Regions from separate parts of the Mesorhizobium sp. PL10 genome, predicted to be linked through region 3. Evidence: predicted binding sites of a transcription regulator. Region 3 holds the regulator's gene; each other region holds the start of a gene.
The links. The regulator PhoB, encoded in region 3, activates phosphate uptake and scavenging genes when phosphate is short. The targets are predictions, from matches to a motif close to TGTCATNNANCTGTCAT.

Region 1 (4,209 bases), on a different contig from region 3:
CGCGAATTTCCAGCAAGGGCCGAACGGTCCGATCGTCATCGAGAACGCAGCCTATTCCAGCTTTGACCGCTTCTACGAGGCGAACGGCCATTTCAACGCGCTGGTCGGCTGCAACACCTGGACGGCTGCGGGTCTGCGCACCGCCGGCCTTCGCACCGGCTGGTGGAACCCGCTGCCGATGTCGCTCAGCCTGTCGATGCGGCTTTACAATTAGCTGAAAACGGTAGGCATCCCGACGACGTCTAGCGCCGGATGATTTTCTGCGGCTCCCACCCATAGAGCCAGTCCAAATCGGCCGCGAGCTTTTCCGGGGAGCGCATCTTCAGGAACAGGTTGCGCGCCAACGCCACCGGCCCCGCAGCATGCCAGGCCAGGCGGTTGACGGCGCCGCGACGTGCGGCCTTTGCGACACGGGGCCGCCGCAGGTTCTCCCAGATCTGTAAACTCCCAGCCAGATCGGCAGGGAAATCGGCAACGATGGCGGCAAGCGTGGCTGCGTCTTCGATCGCCATGGCCGCACCTTGTGCCGCAAACGGCGTCATCGCATGCGCGGCGTCGCCGATCAGCGCGATGCCTTGCGGGCTCGTCCACCGCGTTTGTTCGACGGTATGGATCGGAAACGCCGTCCAGGGGCCGGCCAGCGCCACAAGCTTCGCCAGGCCCGGCGCTGTGCCGCGCGCGGCGCCGTCGAGAACAGCTGGGTCGGCATGGCCCGACCAGCTCTCCGCAATGCGCTCGCCCTTGGTGAAGGCGGCGAGATTGAAGGCGCGACCTTCGCTGACGGGATAGGCGACCATGTGGAAGCCGGGGTGCAGGAACGTGGTGACGCAGTCGGCGGCGGCGATGGCGGCAAAGGCTTCTCCGGCGGCACTCTCGGCCGCAACTGTGGCCCGCCAGGCGAGTTCGCCCGAGAAGCGGCTTTTGCCGAAAGCCGGTTCCTTACTCGTAAGCTGCGCCCGAACCGATGACCAGACGCCATCGGCGCCGACCAGGAGCCGGCCGCGTGCCTCGATCGCGCGGCCATCCACCTCGGCGGTCACGGCAACATCTTGCGCGTTGACGGCGATACCTGTGACCCGCGCGCCGGTGACGAGCTCAACCCCAGGCTGTTCTGCGACTTGCGCCAGCAGTGCCGCCTGCAGATCGGCGCGGTGGGCAACAAGATACGGCGCCTGCCAGCGCGCTTCGGCCGCTTGCCCAAGTGGCACCCGCGCCAGTTCGCGCAGCGTCGCCGCGTCCTTCAGCGCCACCGCTTCCGGCCGCAAGGCCGCCGGCAGCAGCCGGTCGAGCACGCCGAGTTTTCGAAGAATGCGCGTTGCGTTGGGCGAAAGCTGGATGCCGGCGCCGGCCGCTTCGAGCCGCGACGCCTGTTCCAACAGTTTTATCGGATACCCGCGTTCGGCGAAGGCGAGGGCAGCCGTCAACCCGGCGACGCCAGCCCCGGCGATTATGACCTGCCGGGACCTGACGTCTTCCATCGGCGCTTTGCCGCGGAAGATCAGGCGGCCTGGTCGATATAGAGGCAGCCGGGCGGCTGGGTTTCCGTCGCCTTCAGCTTCGCCGAATAGCGGTAGAGCGTCGAGCAATAAGGGCAGACCTTTTCATTGTCGTCGCCCATGTCGAGAAACACGTGTGGATGATCGAAAGGTGGGTTGGCGCCGGTGCACATGAATTCCCTGACACCGATGTCGATCGCCGGATGGCCGGCATCGTTCTGGAAATGGGGAATGGAACCGCCTGCCATCATCGTCTCCTTAACGCAGTCTCGTCTGCATCTGGATCATAACAGCTCTGTTTGCAAGATCGATGAAATGAAACTGTCGCAAAAGGCTGGCAGAGGATAAGTTGAGCCGGTTAAGCGCATGACCCCGGAAGCCGAGCGATTCCGCGACGGATCACGCGTTACAAATTGATGTTAGAGCGTCCATGGCCATCTCGGCATATGCGGTGCTCCAAAAGGAACGGTTGCAGGCAGGAAACCATGAATGAACTGAAGCCGGTGCAGAGCGAATTCATCAACATCGAGGTGGCGAGCCCCGAGGGCGGCAATCCCGACCGTTTCGTCAACCGCGAATTCTCCTGGCTGCAGTTCAACCGGCGCGTTCTCGAGGAATCGCAAAACGAGCACCATCCGCTGCTCGAACGTGTCCGTTTCCTGTCGATCTCGGCCGCCAATCTCGATGAATTCTTCATGGTTCGCGTCGCGGGCCTTGCCGGCCAGGTGCGCGAAGGCATCGCGCTCAAGAGCCCCGACGGGCGCACGCCCGAGCAGCAGCTCGAACAGCTTTTGCGCGAGGTCGAGCGGCTGCAGGAGGACCAGCAGAACAGCCTGTCGGCGCTGATGCTGCTGCTCAACAAGGAAGGCATTGAGAGCATCACCCGCGATGCATTGACCAAGGACGAGAAGGTCTGGTTGGAAGACCATTTCCAGGACCAGGTGTTCCCGGTGCTGACCCCGCTGTCGATCGACCCGGCGCATCCATTCCCGTTCATTCCCAATCTCGGCTTCTCGATGGCGCTGCAGTTGCGCCATCGCAAGAATGGCGAGGAGATGAGCGCGCTTCTGCGCCTGCCGGTGGCACTGAAGCGCTTCATCCGCCTGCCCGACCGCAAGCAGCACGTCCGCTTCATTCCGCTCGAGGAGGCGGTCGGCCTCTATATCGGCAAGCTGTTCCCCGGCTACGAGGTCAAGGGCTCCGGCACCTTCCGCATCATCCGGGACAGCGATATCGAGGTCGAGGAGGAGTCCGAGGACCTCGTGCGCCTGTTCGAGACGGCGCTGAAGCGCCGCCGCCGCGGTTCGGTCATCCGCATCGAATTCGACAAGTTGATGCCCGGCGAGTTGCGCGACTTCGTTGCAGGCGAGCTTGGCGTCTCTTCGAGCCGCATCAGCGTTTTGACCGGCCCGCTGGCGCTCAGCCAGATTTCCGAGATCGTCGCCGTGCCGCGCGACGACCTCAAGTTCAGGCCCTACAATCCGCGCTTTCCCGAGCGCATCCGCGAACATGGCGGCGATTGTTTCGCGGCCATCCGCGAGAAGGACATCGTCGTCCATCACCCCTATGAATCCTTCGACGTGGTGGTGCAGTTCCTGCGCCAGGCGATGGCCGATCCGGAAGTGGTCGCGATCAAGCAGACGCTCTACCGCACCTCCAACGACAGCCCGATCGTGCGCGCGCTGGTCGATGCCGCCGAGGCCGGCAAGTCGGTGACCGCCCTGGTCGAGCTCAAGGCGCGCTTCGACGAGGAAGCCAACATCCGCTGGGCGCGCGATCTCGAGCGCGCCGGCGTCCAGGTCGTGTTCGGTTTCCTCGAACTGAAGACGCACGCGAAAATGTCGCTGGTGGTGCGGAGGGAAGACGGCAAGCTGCGCAACTATGTGCATCTGGGCACCGGCAACTATCATCCGGTCACCGCGCGCATCTACACCGACCTGTCCTTCTTCACCACCGATCCGACGATTGCCCGCGACGTCGCCCAACTGTTCAACTTCATCACCGGCTATGCCGAGCCGACCGACGAGATGCGGATTGCGATCTCGCCGTTTACGCTGCGCAGCCGCATCCTGAAGCACATTGCCGATGAGATCGCCTATGCCCTGGCTGGCCGGCCGGCGCGCATCTGGATGAAGATGAATGCGCTCGTCGATCCCAACATCATCGACGCGCTCTATGACGCCAGCCGCGCCGGCGTCGAGGTCGACCTCGTCGTGCGCGGCATCTGCTGCCTGCGGCCGCAGGTGCCGGGCCTGTCGGAAAACATCAGGGTCAAGTCGATCGTCGGCCGTTTCCTCGAACACAGTCGCATCTATTGCTTCGGCAACGGCCATGGCCTGCCCTCGGACGAGGCGATCGTCTACATCTCCTCGGCCGACCTGATGCCGCGCAATCTCGACCGCCGTGTCGAGACCATGGTGCCGATCACCAATCCAACTGTGCATGAACAGATACTTGGCCAGATCATGCTGGGCAACATCATGGACAACCAGCAAAGTTTCGACGTATTGGCTGACGGAACCTCCCGGCGCGTGGTGCTGGAGGAGGGTGAGGAACCGTTCAACGCGCAGGAATATTTCATGACCAATCCTAGCCTGTCCGGACGGGGCGATGCGCTGAAGTCGCATGCGCCCAAGCGCATCGCGCAGTTCAAGCGCCGCAAGAAAAACGCTGCAGCGTCCGGCTGATGATTGCAACTTCCCAGGGCCGGCTT
Region 2 (4,209 bases), on a different contig from region 3:
TCCGGCCGCTGAAATTGTCGCGCGTGCTGGCCCATCAAGCTCAAGGATGCCAAATCGCTATCGATGGGATATTCTTTGCCGTCCAACGCTCGAAGGCTCCGCCATGCACCTCACCTCGCTCCTGATCTTCGCCGCCGCTTTGTTCGTCGCTGCCGGTTCGCCCGGCCCATCGATCGCGGCGCTGGTTGCCCGTGTCATCTCGAAAGGGTTTCGCGATGTGTTTCCGTTCCTGCTCGCCATGTGGATCGGCGAGGGCATCTGGCTGTCGCTGGCGGTGTTCGGGCTGGCTGTCGTGGCGCAGACCTTTCACTTTGCCTTCGTCGTCGTGAAATGGGTTGGTGTCGCCTATCTCGCTTACCTCGCCTGGAAGATGTGGACCGCGCCGGTCGAGGCCAGGGAAGGCGAGATGCCGCGTGAGGATTCGGCGACAAAGCTGTTCTTTGCCGGCCTGGCGGTGACACTCGGCAATCCCAAGATCATGATGTTCTATCTGGCGTTGCTGCCGACCATCATCGACCTCGCTTCGGTCAGCGTCATCGGCTGGGTCGAGCTGACGGCGACGATGGCGGTGGTGCTCATCGCCATCGATCTCGCCTGGGTGCTGGCGGCTTCGCAGGCGCGCAAGCTGCTGAAGAGCAAGCGGGCGATGAAGATCGCCAACCGTATCAGCGCCGGCACAATGGCCGGCGCCGCGGCAGCTATCGCAGCGCGGTCATAGGGCATGACCCCAAACCGAAGGATCGCATCAGCGAAAGGCGGGATCTTTTTTTGCTTCGATGACCTTCGGTAGATCGGGTCACATCATTTCGATGATCGGCGCGATCTCGACACTGAACGCCGGGTCCATCAGGATCGGGCAACCCTTTGCCTTGGCGACGGCATCGTCGATGTCCTTCGCTTCGACGATCGTGTAACCGGCGGTCGGACTGCTGCCACCATTGTTCTCGACCTTGCCGCCGGGCAGCACCATCTTCGACTTGCCGACCGGATTGCCGCCGTCGACGACGGCCGAGCCAAGCTTGCCGTACCAGCCGGTCCAGGCGTCCATCGAGGCTTTCCGCTCGGCCTCGTCGGTCGGCATCTTGCCGGAGCCATGATAGACATAGAGAAATTTCGCCATGTTCTCCTCCCTAGGTGAGCGGCTCGAACCGGCACGCGGTCATGCCGCCTGCCGATCATCGGACCAAACGGGCAAACAAGCAACGGGATGCGAGACCGCTAATACGGCGCGGCTGGGCGATAGAAGCGACCGCTACCGTGGGAGAGTCGCGTTCGGTCCTGATTCTTGGCTATTCGGGAGCTAGACCTTCTCTATTAGGTCCATGCTATCAGACGTGCCGATTTTCCAGCCGGCGAAACATCCCAAGACGCCGCAGACCGAGCATCGAACCCCGACATAAAGCCAGCGAATGCCATCGCGATTTGGATAGATAGAAAAACCGACGCCGATGTTTGCGGCTTCGGAACCGCACTCAATGCACGCAAAGCGCTCAGGCTTGGATTCTCCCCAAAACTCCTCACTATCGCAGATAGGATGTTGGGACCCACAGACCGTGCACGTTCGTCGCGCCACGCCTTCATCATCGTCGGCATCAAGAAGAAATGACGTGGAACCGCATTTGCATCGCGCAAGCCGGAATTCGTTGACCTCAGATCCTTCGGAGGCATACGCTTCCAGGTATTCTGCGATGTCGGTGGGGTCGCTGCCAACCCACCACTTGCCTGACGTGTCTATCGTCATGTTTCACCTTGCCATGGCGTGGTATTCGTCGTTCGGCCGCATATCGATCGCCGCCGCCACCCGGTTCGACATGTTGAAAAAGGCGGCGGTCGAGGCGATGTCCCAGATGTCGCGGTTGGTGAAGCCGGCGTTGCGTAGCGCTGCCCGGTCAGCCTCGACGATCTTTGCCGGCTGTTCGGTCAGCTTGACGGCGAACTCCAGCATCGCTGTCTGCTTCGGTGAAAGATTGGCGGCGCGGAAATTCATCACCATCATCTCGCCGAAGGCCGGGTCGCAGGACAGCTGGCGCACCGCCGCGCCATGCGCGGTCAGGCAGTAATAGCAATGGTTGATCGAGGAGACGACGACCGCGATCATCTCGCGCTCCAGCTTCGACAGGCCGGATTCACCCAGCATCAGATCGTTGTAGGTGTCGGTAAAGGCGCGCAGCTTTTTCTCGTCGAAGGCATAGGCAAGAAGGACATTGGGCACCAGGCCGAGCTTTTCCTCGCATTTGGCGAAATAGGCTTTTGTCGCCTCGCTGAGCTCCGCGATGCCGAGGTCAAGCGCGCTGATCTTGCCGGACATGGGGTCTTCCTCCTCGTTCTCTACGGCCTGGCCGCCGAATTCCGATAATTTTTAGCGAGCCGTCAAACCTTTGTCGCCAAACGGCGGTCATCTGCTACCATAGTCGTAAAAGCATGTGACGGGAGGAGGACATCATGGCGAGCGTGAAATCCGCAGCTAAGCCGAAGAAAAAAGCCAGTGCAGCGGCGAAGCCCGACGAGAAGTCGGCCGGTCTCGCCGATTATCTGCTGGCACGCGCGCCGGCGGAAGACATTGCCACCTATGACGCCGCCGACCTTCAGCGCGCCGCCGATCTGGCCGGGCGGGCGGTCGCCGTCCACAAGAAGGGCCAGAGCGTCGTCGCCGTCGATGCCGAGTCGGGCGTCTCCCGCGAGGGCCGGCCGATGACGGTCATCACCGTCGTCAACGACAACATGCCGTTCCTGTTCGATTCGATCCTTGGCGAGATCACCGAGACCGCCGGCGAGCCGACTCTGGTCACCCATCCGGTCATCGTGGTGCGCCATGGCAAGGCCGGCGTCGACGAGATTCTCGGCGACGGCAGCGTCATCAAGGACGACAGCACCCTCGACCGGCTGAGCGTCGTCCATGTCCACATCCCGCGCCTGACGGCGGAGCAGGGGAACGCGCTCGCCGATCGCTTGCGCAAGATGCTGAACCAAGTCCGCGCCGCGGTCAGCGACTGGAAGCCGATGCTCGCCCGCCTCGACCAGGCGATCTCCGAGTTTCGCTATTCCGCCGTGCCGCTCGACAAGAAGAACGTCGCCGAGGCGATCGCCTTCCTGGAGTGGCTGCGCGACGACAATTTCACCTTCCTCGGCATGCGCGAGTTCAAATACACTGGCGGCGCGGAGAGCGGCAATCTGGAGCGTGCCGACAAGCCCGGCCTCGGCATCCTCTCCGACCCCGACGTGCTGGTGCTGCGGCGCGGCACCGAAGCGGTGACGACGACGCCGGAAATCCGAGCCTTCCTGCATGGGCCGGAGCCGCTGATCGTCACCAAGGCCAACGCCAAGTCGCTGGTGCACCGCCGCATCTATCTCGATTATATCGGCGTCAAGACCTACACCGCCAAGGGCGCATTGTCGGGCGAATTGCGCATCGTCGGCCTGTTCACCTCGACCGCCTACACGCGCTCGGTGATGAAGATCCCGTATCTGAGGTCAAAGGCCGAAACCATCATCGCCAAGTCGGGCTTCGACCGCCACGACCATTCCGGCAAGGCGCTGATCAACGTCCTGGAGAGTTATCCGCGCGACGAACTGTTCCAGGTCCCGGTGCCGATCCTGAAGAAGCACGCCGCGGCCATTCTCGGCCTGGTCGAACGGCCGCGCGTCCGAGCCCTGGTGCGTGTCGACCAGTTCGACCGCTTTGTCTCCATCCTCGTCTTCGTGCCGCGCGACCGCTATGACAGCGTCGTGCGCGAGAAGGTCGGCACCTACCTCAAGACAGTGTTCGAAGGCCGTTTGTCGGCTTACTATCCGGCCTTCCCGGAAGGCGGGCTGGCGCGCGTGCATTTCATCATCGGCCGCTCCGGTGGCAAGACGCCGAAGGTCGAGCAGGAGACCGTCGAGGCGGCGATCCGCGACATCGTGCGCACCTGGGACGATGCGCTGGCCGATGCGGCAGAGGCCGGCGGCAGCGATCAGGCGTTGAAGGCTATCGCCGCGCGGTTTCCTGAGAGCTACCGCGATTCCTTCAGCGCGAGCGTGGCGCTGGCCGATGCCGGGCGCATCGCCAAAATCAGCGCCGCCAATCCGATCGCCATCGACTATTATCGCCATGGCGAGCAGAAACCGCATCAGGCGGCATTGAAGATCTATCATCACGGCAGCCCGGTGGCGTTGTCCAGACGGGTGCCGGTGCTGGAAAACATCGGCTTCCGCGTCATCAGCGAGCGG
Region 3 (4,209 bases):
CTTCCTGGAAGTTCGACCACGACACGCCGATGACCTTGTCCTTCGCCTGCGCGACCGACACCAGCGTCAGCGACATGGCGACACCCGCCAGCATGGCGGCTGCAAATCTGTTCATGATAATCCTCCCTGCGCCGCGCGCGGCGCGACAAAACTGGCCCGAAGGCCGGCACACAGAGGCTCTATTTTTTCGAGCCTCGAAAAAATACTGGTCCAACGGCGAGACGCTGTCAACATCGATTCTGATGGAATCTGATGGCCTCAGCGAATTTTTTCGAGGCTCGCAATAAACAATGACAGCGCGGCCTGCTTCTGCCAATATTTGCTGGTGTCACCGACCGCCGTCACTATCATGAGGCGGGAGGAGGACCGGGAGGAAAAAAGAAAGATGTCGGTTGGAATCCGCCACGACGATCTGCGCCGTCGCAACCGCGCGATGGTGATTTCGGCCGTGCGCCGGGCCGGCCAACCGTCGCGGACCGAGATCGCGGCGACCACCGGCCTCAGCCATTCGACCATATCGGCAATCTCGTCCGACCTGATTGCGGAAGGCATCCTGGCCGAGAGCAAGCCAGGCGAGACCGGCGCGCTGAAACGCGGCCGGCCGCAAGTCGGCCTTGGCCTCAATCCGGAAGCGGCGGCGGTGATGACCGTGGTGCTGTCGCTTAATTTCCTTTCCGTCACCGTCATCGACTATGCCGGCCAGGTGGTCGCCGAGGAGCAGCGCCGGCTGGATACGCTGACCATGCCGCGCGACGAGCTGATCGGCGAATGCACGGCAATCGTGCGGCGGCGGCTCGAGGACCCCGACCTCGATGTCCAGAGCATCGCCCGCATTGCCATGGGCATCCAGGGCATCACCGATTCGCAGGCGCGCGCCATGCTGTGGTCGCCGATCACGCCGCTGACCGACATTGCCTTCGCCGACATACTGGAAGCGGAATTCGGGATTCCGGCCACCATGGAAAACGATTGCAACATGATGGCAGTGGCGCTGCAATGGCGCCAGCCTGAGCGCTACCGCGACAATTTCATCGCCATCCTGCTCTCGCACGGCATCGGCATGGGGCTGGTGCTGAAGGGCGAACTGTTTACCGGCACGCATTCCTCCGGCGGCGAGTTCGGCCACATGATCCATCGGCCCGGCGGCGCGCTGTGCCGCTGCGGGCGGCGCGGCTGCGTCGAGGCTTATGCCGGCAACTACGCCATCTGGCGCAGCGCCAAAATGATGAGCGAGGATGCCGAACCGGTCGATGTCGGCGACGCCGACATGCGGGCGTTGGCTGCACGTGCCCGCGAGACCGATGGGCCCGAGCGCGAAGCCTATCGCAAGGCCGGCGAGGCGCTTGGCTTCGGCCTCGGCAGCCTCTTCGCGCTGATCGATCCAGCACCGGTCGCCATGGTCGGCGTCAGCGCCGCCGCGTTCGATCTGATCGAACCGGCATTGCGCGAAGCGATTGCCCAGACCGCCGGCGGCCAGCACTCGAAGTCGATCTCCTTCGACACCGAGCCCAACGAGCTGCCGCTGATCCGCGAAGGCTGCGCCATGCGCGCGCTGACCTTTGTCGACCAGGAGATTTTCGCGCCGGGCGTGCAGGCGCGAGCGGGCGCTGGAAAGAGCGTTGCCTGATCAGTCTTCCCTGATCGCATACCCCGCGCCACGGATGGTGCGGATCACATCCGGCATGCGGCCATTGTTGACCGCCTTGCGCAGGCGCCCGACATGCACGTCGACCGTGCGCTCGTCGATATAGATCGTCTCGCCCCAGACATTGTCGAGCAACTGGCTGCGCGAGAACACACGGCCGGGATGGCGCATCATGAATTCGAGCAGCCGGAACTCCGTCGGCCCGAGCCGGATCTCGCTCTTCTTGCGGTAGACCCGGTGCGACTCGCGGTCGAGCACGATGTCGCCGACCTTGAGCACGCTGGACAGAACTTCCGGCTTGGCGCGGCGCAGCAGCGCCTTCACCCGCGCCATGAACTCCGGCGTCGAGAACGGCTTGACCAGATAGTCGTCGGCGCCGGTCGACAGGCCGCGCACCCGGTCGCTCTCTTCGCCGCGCGCGGTCAGCATGATGATCGGCAGCCGTTCCGTCTCGGGCCGCATTCTGAGCCGCCGGCACAGCTCGATGCCGGACACCGCCGGTACCATCCAGTCGAGCACCAGCAGGTCGGGAACATTTTCCTGCAGCCGGATTTCGGCCTCGTCGCCGCGTGTCACCACCTCGACCTGGTAGCCTTCGGATTCGAGGTTGTAGCGGAGCAGCACGCCCAGCGGCTCCTCATCCTCCACGACCATGATGCGTGGCGCAATCATCAGCAGTTCACCTTTATCAGGGCGATGTGGCCATCGCCGTTTCGTCCTGCTTCGGGCGATTGGCGGGCAATTGCTGGCCGGTCAGCACATAATACGCATTTTCGGCGATGTTGGTGACATGATCGCCGATGCGCTCCAGGTTCTTGGCGCAGAACAGGAGATGCGTGCAGGCCGTGATGTTGCGCGGGTCTTCCATCATGTAGGTCAAGAGCTCGCGGAACACCGAGGTGTATTTGACGTCGATGCGCTCGTCGTCATTCCTGAGCTTCGCCAGCGCTGCCGCATCTGCGGCAGCATATTCCTCGACCACGCCCTGCACCTGGATCAGCACCAGCTGCGCCATCGCATCGATGGAATGCGACAGGTCGCGCGGCGTGACGCTCAAGCCGACGGTGCCGACACGCTTGGCGATGTTCTTGGCGAGGTCGCCGATGCGTTCAAGGTCGCCTGCCATGCGGATCGAGCCGACCACGGCGCGCAGATCGTTGGCCATCGGCTGGCGTTTGGCGATCAGCGTGATGGCGCGGTCGTCGAGCTCCCGCTGGCGCGCGTCCATGATGGCGTCGTCGGAAACCACCCGCTGCGCCAGCGCATTGTCCGAAGTGAGCAGCGCCTTGGTCGAGCCGCTGACCATCGAGCCGGCCAGATCGCCCATGTCGCGGATCAGCTTGCTGATCTGCCCCAGTTCTTCATCGAAGGAGGCGACGGTATGTTCACCCATGATCCTGGTCCTCGTGCCTGAAAATTCAACCGCTGGACGACTCAGCCGAAGCGGCCGGTAATATAATCCTGGGTGCGCTTGTCGTCGGGGTTGGTGAACATCTTGTCGGTGGCGCCCTCCTCGACCAGGTAGCCGAGATGGAACATCGCCGTGCGCTGCGACACGCGCGCCGCCTGCTGCATCGAGTGTGTGACGATGACGATCGTGTAGTTCTGGCGCAGTTCGTCGATCAGTTCCTCGACGCGGGCGGTGGCGATCGGGTCGAGCGCCGAGCAGGGCTCATCCATTAGGATCACTTCCGGCGACACAGCGATGGCGCGCGCGATGCACAGACGCTGCTGCTGGCCGCCGGACAGGCCGGTGCCGGGCTCCTGCAGGCGGTCCTTGACCTCGTTCCAGATCGCCGCCTTCTTCAGGCTGGATTCGACGATCTGGTCCATGTCGGACTTGCGCTTGGCAAGCCCATGGATGCGCGGACCGTAGGCGACGTTTTCGTAGATCGACTTCGGGAACGGATTGGGCTTCTGGAACACCATGCCGACACGGGCGCGCAGTTCGACCACGTCGATGTTCTTGTCGTAGATGTCGTCCTCGTCGAGCGTGATCTTGCCCGTCACCCGCGCCGAATCGATGGTGTCGTTCATGCGGTTGAGGCAGCGAAGGAAGGTCGACTTGCCGCAGCCGGACGGGCCGATCAGCGCCGTCACCTGGTTCTGTCGGACGTCGAGATTGACGTCGAACAGCGCCTGCTTCTCGCCGTAGAACACGCCGACCTTGTCGCCGCGCATCTTGATGACTTCGTTCGACTTGGCGTTCATTTTGTCGCCCACTGCGTTTTCAAGGGACTGTTCGGTCATGATGTTCATACCAAATTGCCTTTTTTCTACCAGCGCCGCTCGAACCGGCGCCGAAGCACGATCGCGGTGATGTTCATGGCCATGAGGAAGACGAGCAGGATGATGATGGCGCCGGACATGCGCTCGACAAAAGCGCGTTCAGCCTCGTTTGCCCACATGTAGATCTGCACCGGCAGCGCGGTCGCCGGATCGAAAGGCGTCTTCGGATAGTCGGCGACGAAGGCGACCATGCCGATCAGAAGCAGCGGCGCTGTTTCGCCGAGCGCACGCGCCAGGCCGATGATGGTGCCGGTCAGGATGCCGGGAGCGGCAAG
Region 4 (4,209 bases), 280 kb from region 3:
GGTACCTGTTCTCGGTCGGGTCGAACGCCGAGGCCTCGCGCCTGTCCGGCGTCAACGTCCAGCGCACCATCTTCATGGCCTACACGCTCTCGGGTCTCTGCGCGGCGTTCGTCGGCGTGCTCTTGGCTTCGCGCATCGGCATCGGCAACCCGACCCAGGCCGAGGGCTGGGAGCTGCAGGCGATCGCATCGTCGGTGATCGGCGGCACCTCGCTGTTCGGCGCCGTCGGCTCGGTGCACGGACCGCTGCTCGGCGCCTTCATCCTCGCCACCATTAACAACGGCGCCAACCTGCTCAACGTCAACGCCTTCTGGCAGCGCATTATCACCGGCGTGCTGATCATCGTCATCGTCTACTTCGACGGCCTGCGCCGTCGCGGCAAATAATCCTCCCGCCGGTCCGCTCGACGGACCGGCGCCTTTTTGAACACTGGAATTGCTGAATGAAAGCCGTTATCTGCCGCTCGCCCGGCGATCTTGTCCTGGAAGATCGCGCCGCACCCGGCGCGCCGCCTGCGGGTTGGGCGCTGGTCGCGGTCAGCCATGTCGGCATATGCGGCACCGACTACCACATCTTCGAGGGCAAGCACCCGTTCCTCGCCTACCCCCGCATCATGGGCCACGAGGTGTCGGGCACCGTCGTCGAGGCCAGCGAAGGCGTCGATCTGGCCATCGGCGAACCGGTCGTCATCAACCCCTATCTCGCGTGCGGCAAATGCATCGCCTGCCGGCACGGCAAGCCCAATTGCTGCGTCAAGATCGAGGTGCTCGGCGTCCATCGTGACGGCGCCATGGCCGAGCAAATTCTTGTCCCGGCACAAAATCTCTATCCGACCAACGGCTTGTCGTTGGCGGACGCCGCCGCTGTCGAATTCCTCGCCATCGGCGCGCATGCCGTTCGCCGCGCCCGCGCCGAACCGGGTGCCCGCACGCTGGTGATCGGCGCCGGCCCGATCGGGCTCGGCACGGCCATCTTCGCCGGTATCGCCGGGCTCGACGTCAGTCTGCTCGACATGAGCAGCGAGCGGCTGACTTTCGCCGCAAACGAGCTCGGCTTCGCGACGCTCGACGGCTCACAAAAAGCGGCAGCCGAGCTGGTGCGGGACGCTACCGGCGGCGAGGGCTTCGATGTCGTCTTTGATGCCACCGGCAACACCGCCTCCGTGCAGTCGGCCTTCGCTCATGTCGCGCATGGCGGCATGCTGGTGCTGGTCAGCGTCGTCAAGGACGATATCGTTTTCTCAGACCCCGAGTTCCACAAACGTGAGATGACGCTGGTCGGCAGCCGCAATGCGCTCAAGGCCGACTTCGACCACGTCGCCGCCTCGATCCTAAGCGGGGCAGTGCCGCTGGCGAAGCTCGTCTCGCATCGCACGACGCTCGCCGGCACACCGCGCGATCTGGCTCGCTGGGCGCATGAGAAATCCGGCCTGATCAAGGCGGTCATCGAGGTCGGATAGCTTGCCGTCTCGAGCCCTTGGTCACAGTGCCGATAGCTTGAGCTCCACCCGCTCGGCCGGAAACCGCGTTTCGGCAAACTGGATCGGCTGACCGTCCGGCGTGACATTGACAGCGGTGGCGACCAGCACGATGGCGCCCGGCTGCAGATCGAGATCGGCGAGGTCGGCGGCATCGGCGTGGCGCGCGGACAGAACAGTCGACTGCCGGAGATAATCGTCGATGCCGAAGTGCTTGAGCGAAGCGGTGATGGATCCTGTCTCGGCCATCGCCTTCTCGATGCCGGCGAAACGCTTTGCTTCGTACCAGCTGGCAGCGCGCGACACCGGCCGTCCATCGGCCTCGCCGCGCGTCTCCAGCCGGATCACCTCGGTGCTCCTGGCAAGGCCGAGCCCCTCGGCGACGCGCTGGCTGGCCGGCTCGACCACTGATGTAAGCAGGACGATATGCCGTTCCGACGTCTGTCCTTGCAGGCCCGTCGAAAACCGCGTCCGCGCGCCGATCGGATAGGACAGCCGTTTGCGCGACAGCACAAATGTGCCGCGTCCCTGTTCGGCTCGAAGCACGCCGTCCTGCACCAGGGCTGATATGGCGCTGCGCACCGTGTGACGATTGACGCCGTAGCGTTCGGCCAACGCCACCTCCGGCGGCAGCACGGCATTCTCGGCAAAGTCGCCAGCGGCAATCGAATGCAGGATCTGGTCGGCGATCTGCCGCCACAGCGAGACGCCGCTGCGCCGTTCAATACTGCTCACCATCTTTTGCCCGGCCATTCTTGCCCCCGATCACGCCCCTGTCATCCACCCGTCATGGACACGGGTTAGATAATAGGTATAATTTGTATAGTTGTCTATATCACTAGACAAATTTTACATAGTCAGGGAGTTGCTGCATGCGAGGACAGGAAGCGCGCGACCAGGTCGAGCGCAAAGCCGTCATGGCGACGCTGGCGCAGGCCAGCGGCGACGATATCGCCCGGCTCTGGAACGGGGCCGGCCTGACCTCGGAAGCAGAACTTCTGCGTGGGCCGGAAACCGGCCTGGTAACCGTGCGCGGCCGCATCGGCGGCGGCGGCGCGCCCTTCAATGTCGGTGAAGCCACGGTGACCCGTGCCACTGTGCGGCTGCCGAGCGGGCAGGTCGGCCACAGCTACATGCTCGGCCGCGACCGCAAGAAGGCGAAGCTGGCGGCGATCGCCGACGCGCTCTGGCAGGATCCCGCGCAGCGCCAGACGGTCGAGACCGCGCTGGTGGCGCCGTTGCGGGCTGCCCAAGGCGAGGCGCGTGAAAAACGCCGCGCCGAGACGGCGGCAACGAAAGTGGATTTCTTCACCATGGTGCGCGGGGAAGACTGATGGATATCGCAGCCCAATCGATCGATGGCGGTTTCGCCGATCCGGTGTTCAACGCCCAGACAGTCTTCCGCGCGGTCATGGACGCCATGGCGCGACCGGGCAGCGTGCAGCCTTTGCCGGCCTTCGCCCGCCCGCCGGCGCCGCTGTCGGCAACCGCCGGCGCCATCGCGCTGGCGCTATGCGACAACGATACCCCACTCTGGCTCGACCCTGCTCTGCAGGCGTCCGCGGCGGTGAAATCCTGGCTCGGCTTCCACACCGGCGCGCCGCTCGCCAACACGCCGGCCGATGCGCATTTCGCTGTGATCGCCAACCCTGCGGAGATGGCAGCCCTCGACGGTTTCTCGCAAGGCACGCAGGACTATCCCGATCGCTCGACGACATTGATCCTGCGGGTCAGCGACCTCACCTCCGGCGCCCCGCTGCTGCTCGAAGGTCCCGGCATCGAAACCAGCGCGACCATCGCGCCGGCGCAAATGCCACGGCATTTCGTCGAACAGTGGAAGCAGAACATCGGGCGCTTTCCGCGCGGCGTCGACATCGTCCTGGCAGCGCCCGACGGCGTCGCCTGCCTGCCGCGAACGACGCGCATCAAGACGATGGAGGCGTAAAATGTATGTCGCGGTAAAAGGCGGTGAGGCCGCTATCGCCAATGCCCACAGCCTGCTCGCTGACCGCCGGCGCGGCGATCGTTCGGTGCCGGCATTGCGCCTCGACCAGATCGTCGAGCAGCTGGCGCTCGGCGTCGACCGGGTGATGAGCGAAGGCTCGCTCTATGATCGCGAGTTGGCCGCACTCGCCATCGTCCAGGCGCGCGGCGACATGATCGAGGCGATCTTTCTGGTGCGTGCCTACCGCACCACGTTGCCGCGCTTCGGCTACAGCAATCCCATCGACACCGGCGCCATGCTGGTCGAGCGGCGCGTGTCGGCAACCTACAAGGACCTGCCCGGTGGCCAGTTGCTTGGGCCCACCTTCGACTACACGCACCGGTTGCTCGACCCCGAGCTTGCCGCCGGCGCCGATGTCGCCGAACCGCTGCGGCGCGAGACGGAAGCGCAGGCCATGCCGCGCGTTTCGGCGATCCTCGCCCGCGAAGGCCTGATCGAGCCGGATGGCGACATGCCTCAGGACCATGTCCCCGGCGACATCACCCGCGAGCCGCTGGAATTCCCGATGGCGCGCGACATCCGCCTGCAGGCGCTGTCACGCGGCGATGAAGGGTTTTTGCTGGCGCTGGGCTATTCCACCCAGCGCGGCTATGCCCGCAACCACCCCTTTGTCGGCGAAGTCCGCATCGGCGAGGTCGAGCTGGAGCTCGACGTGCCGGAACTGCCCTTCGCCGTGCCACTCGGCACAGTGCGCGTCACCGAATGCCAGATGGTCAACCAGTTCAAG

Region 1: the regulator PhoB is predicted to act here: its motif matches at 1,808-1,824, upstream of ACWGTO_RS27290 (RNA degradosome polyphosphate kinase).
Region 2: the regulator PhoB is predicted to act here: its motif matches at 2,424-2,440, upstream of ACWGTO_RS25775 (NAD-glutamate dehydrogenase).
Region 4: the regulator PhoB is predicted to act here: its motif matches at 2,252-2,268, upstream of phnF (phosphonate metabolism transcriptional regulator PhnF).

What each region holds. Positions count from the first base shown of each region.
Region 1 is NZ_JBSKBR010000024.1:17,718-21,926, reverse strand. It holds gene ACWGTO_RS27305 (TIGR02117 family protein) at 1-214, shown strand, start outside; gene ACWGTO_RS27300 (FAD-dependent monooxygenase) at 243-1,478, opposite strand; gene ACWGTO_RS27295 (zinc-finger domain-containing protein) at 1,499-1,744, opposite strand; gene ACWGTO_RS27290 (RNA degradosome polyphosphate kinase) at 1,982-4,183, shown strand; gene ppx (exopolyphosphatase) at 4,183-4,209, shown strand, end outside.
Region 2 is NZ_JBSKBR010000020.1:4,768-8,976, reverse strand. It holds gene ACWGTO_RS25795 (LysE family translocator) at 104-718, shown strand; gene ACWGTO_RS25790 (YciI family protein) at 797-1,120, opposite strand; gene ACWGTO_RS25785 (hypothetical protein) at 1,301-1,741, opposite strand; gene ACWGTO_RS25780 (peroxidase-related enzyme) at 1,745-2,308, opposite strand; gene ACWGTO_RS25775 (NAD-glutamate dehydrogenase) at 2,443-4,209, shown strand, end outside.
Region 3 is NZ_JBSKBR010000001.1:318,896-323,104, reverse strand. It holds gene xylF (D-xylose ABC transporter substrate-binding protein) at 1-115, opposite strand, end outside; gene ACWGTO_RS01625 (ROK family protein) at 386-1,627, shown strand; gene phoB (phosphate regulon transcriptional regulator PhoB) at 1,628-2,317, opposite strand; gene phoU (phosphate signaling complex protein PhoU) at 2,334-3,038, opposite strand; gene pstB (phosphate ABC transporter ATP-binding protein PstB) at 3,080-3,904, opposite strand; gene pstA (phosphate ABC transporter permease PstA) at 3,922-4,209, opposite strand, start outside.
Region 4 is NZ_JBSKBR010000001.1:599,230-603,438, reverse strand. It holds gene ACWGTO_RS03030 (ABC transporter permease) at 1-386, shown strand, start outside; gene ACWGTO_RS03025 (zinc-binding alcohol dehydrogenase family protein) at 443-1,459, shown strand; gene phnF (phosphonate metabolism transcriptional regulator PhnF) at 1,481-2,215, opposite strand; gene phnG (phosphonate C-P lyase system protein PhnG) at 2,350-2,811, shown strand; gene phnH (phosphonate C-P lyase system protein PhnH) at 2,811-3,422, shown strand; gene ACWGTO_RS03005 (carbon-phosphorus lyase complex subunit PhnI) at 3,424-4,209, shown strand, end outside.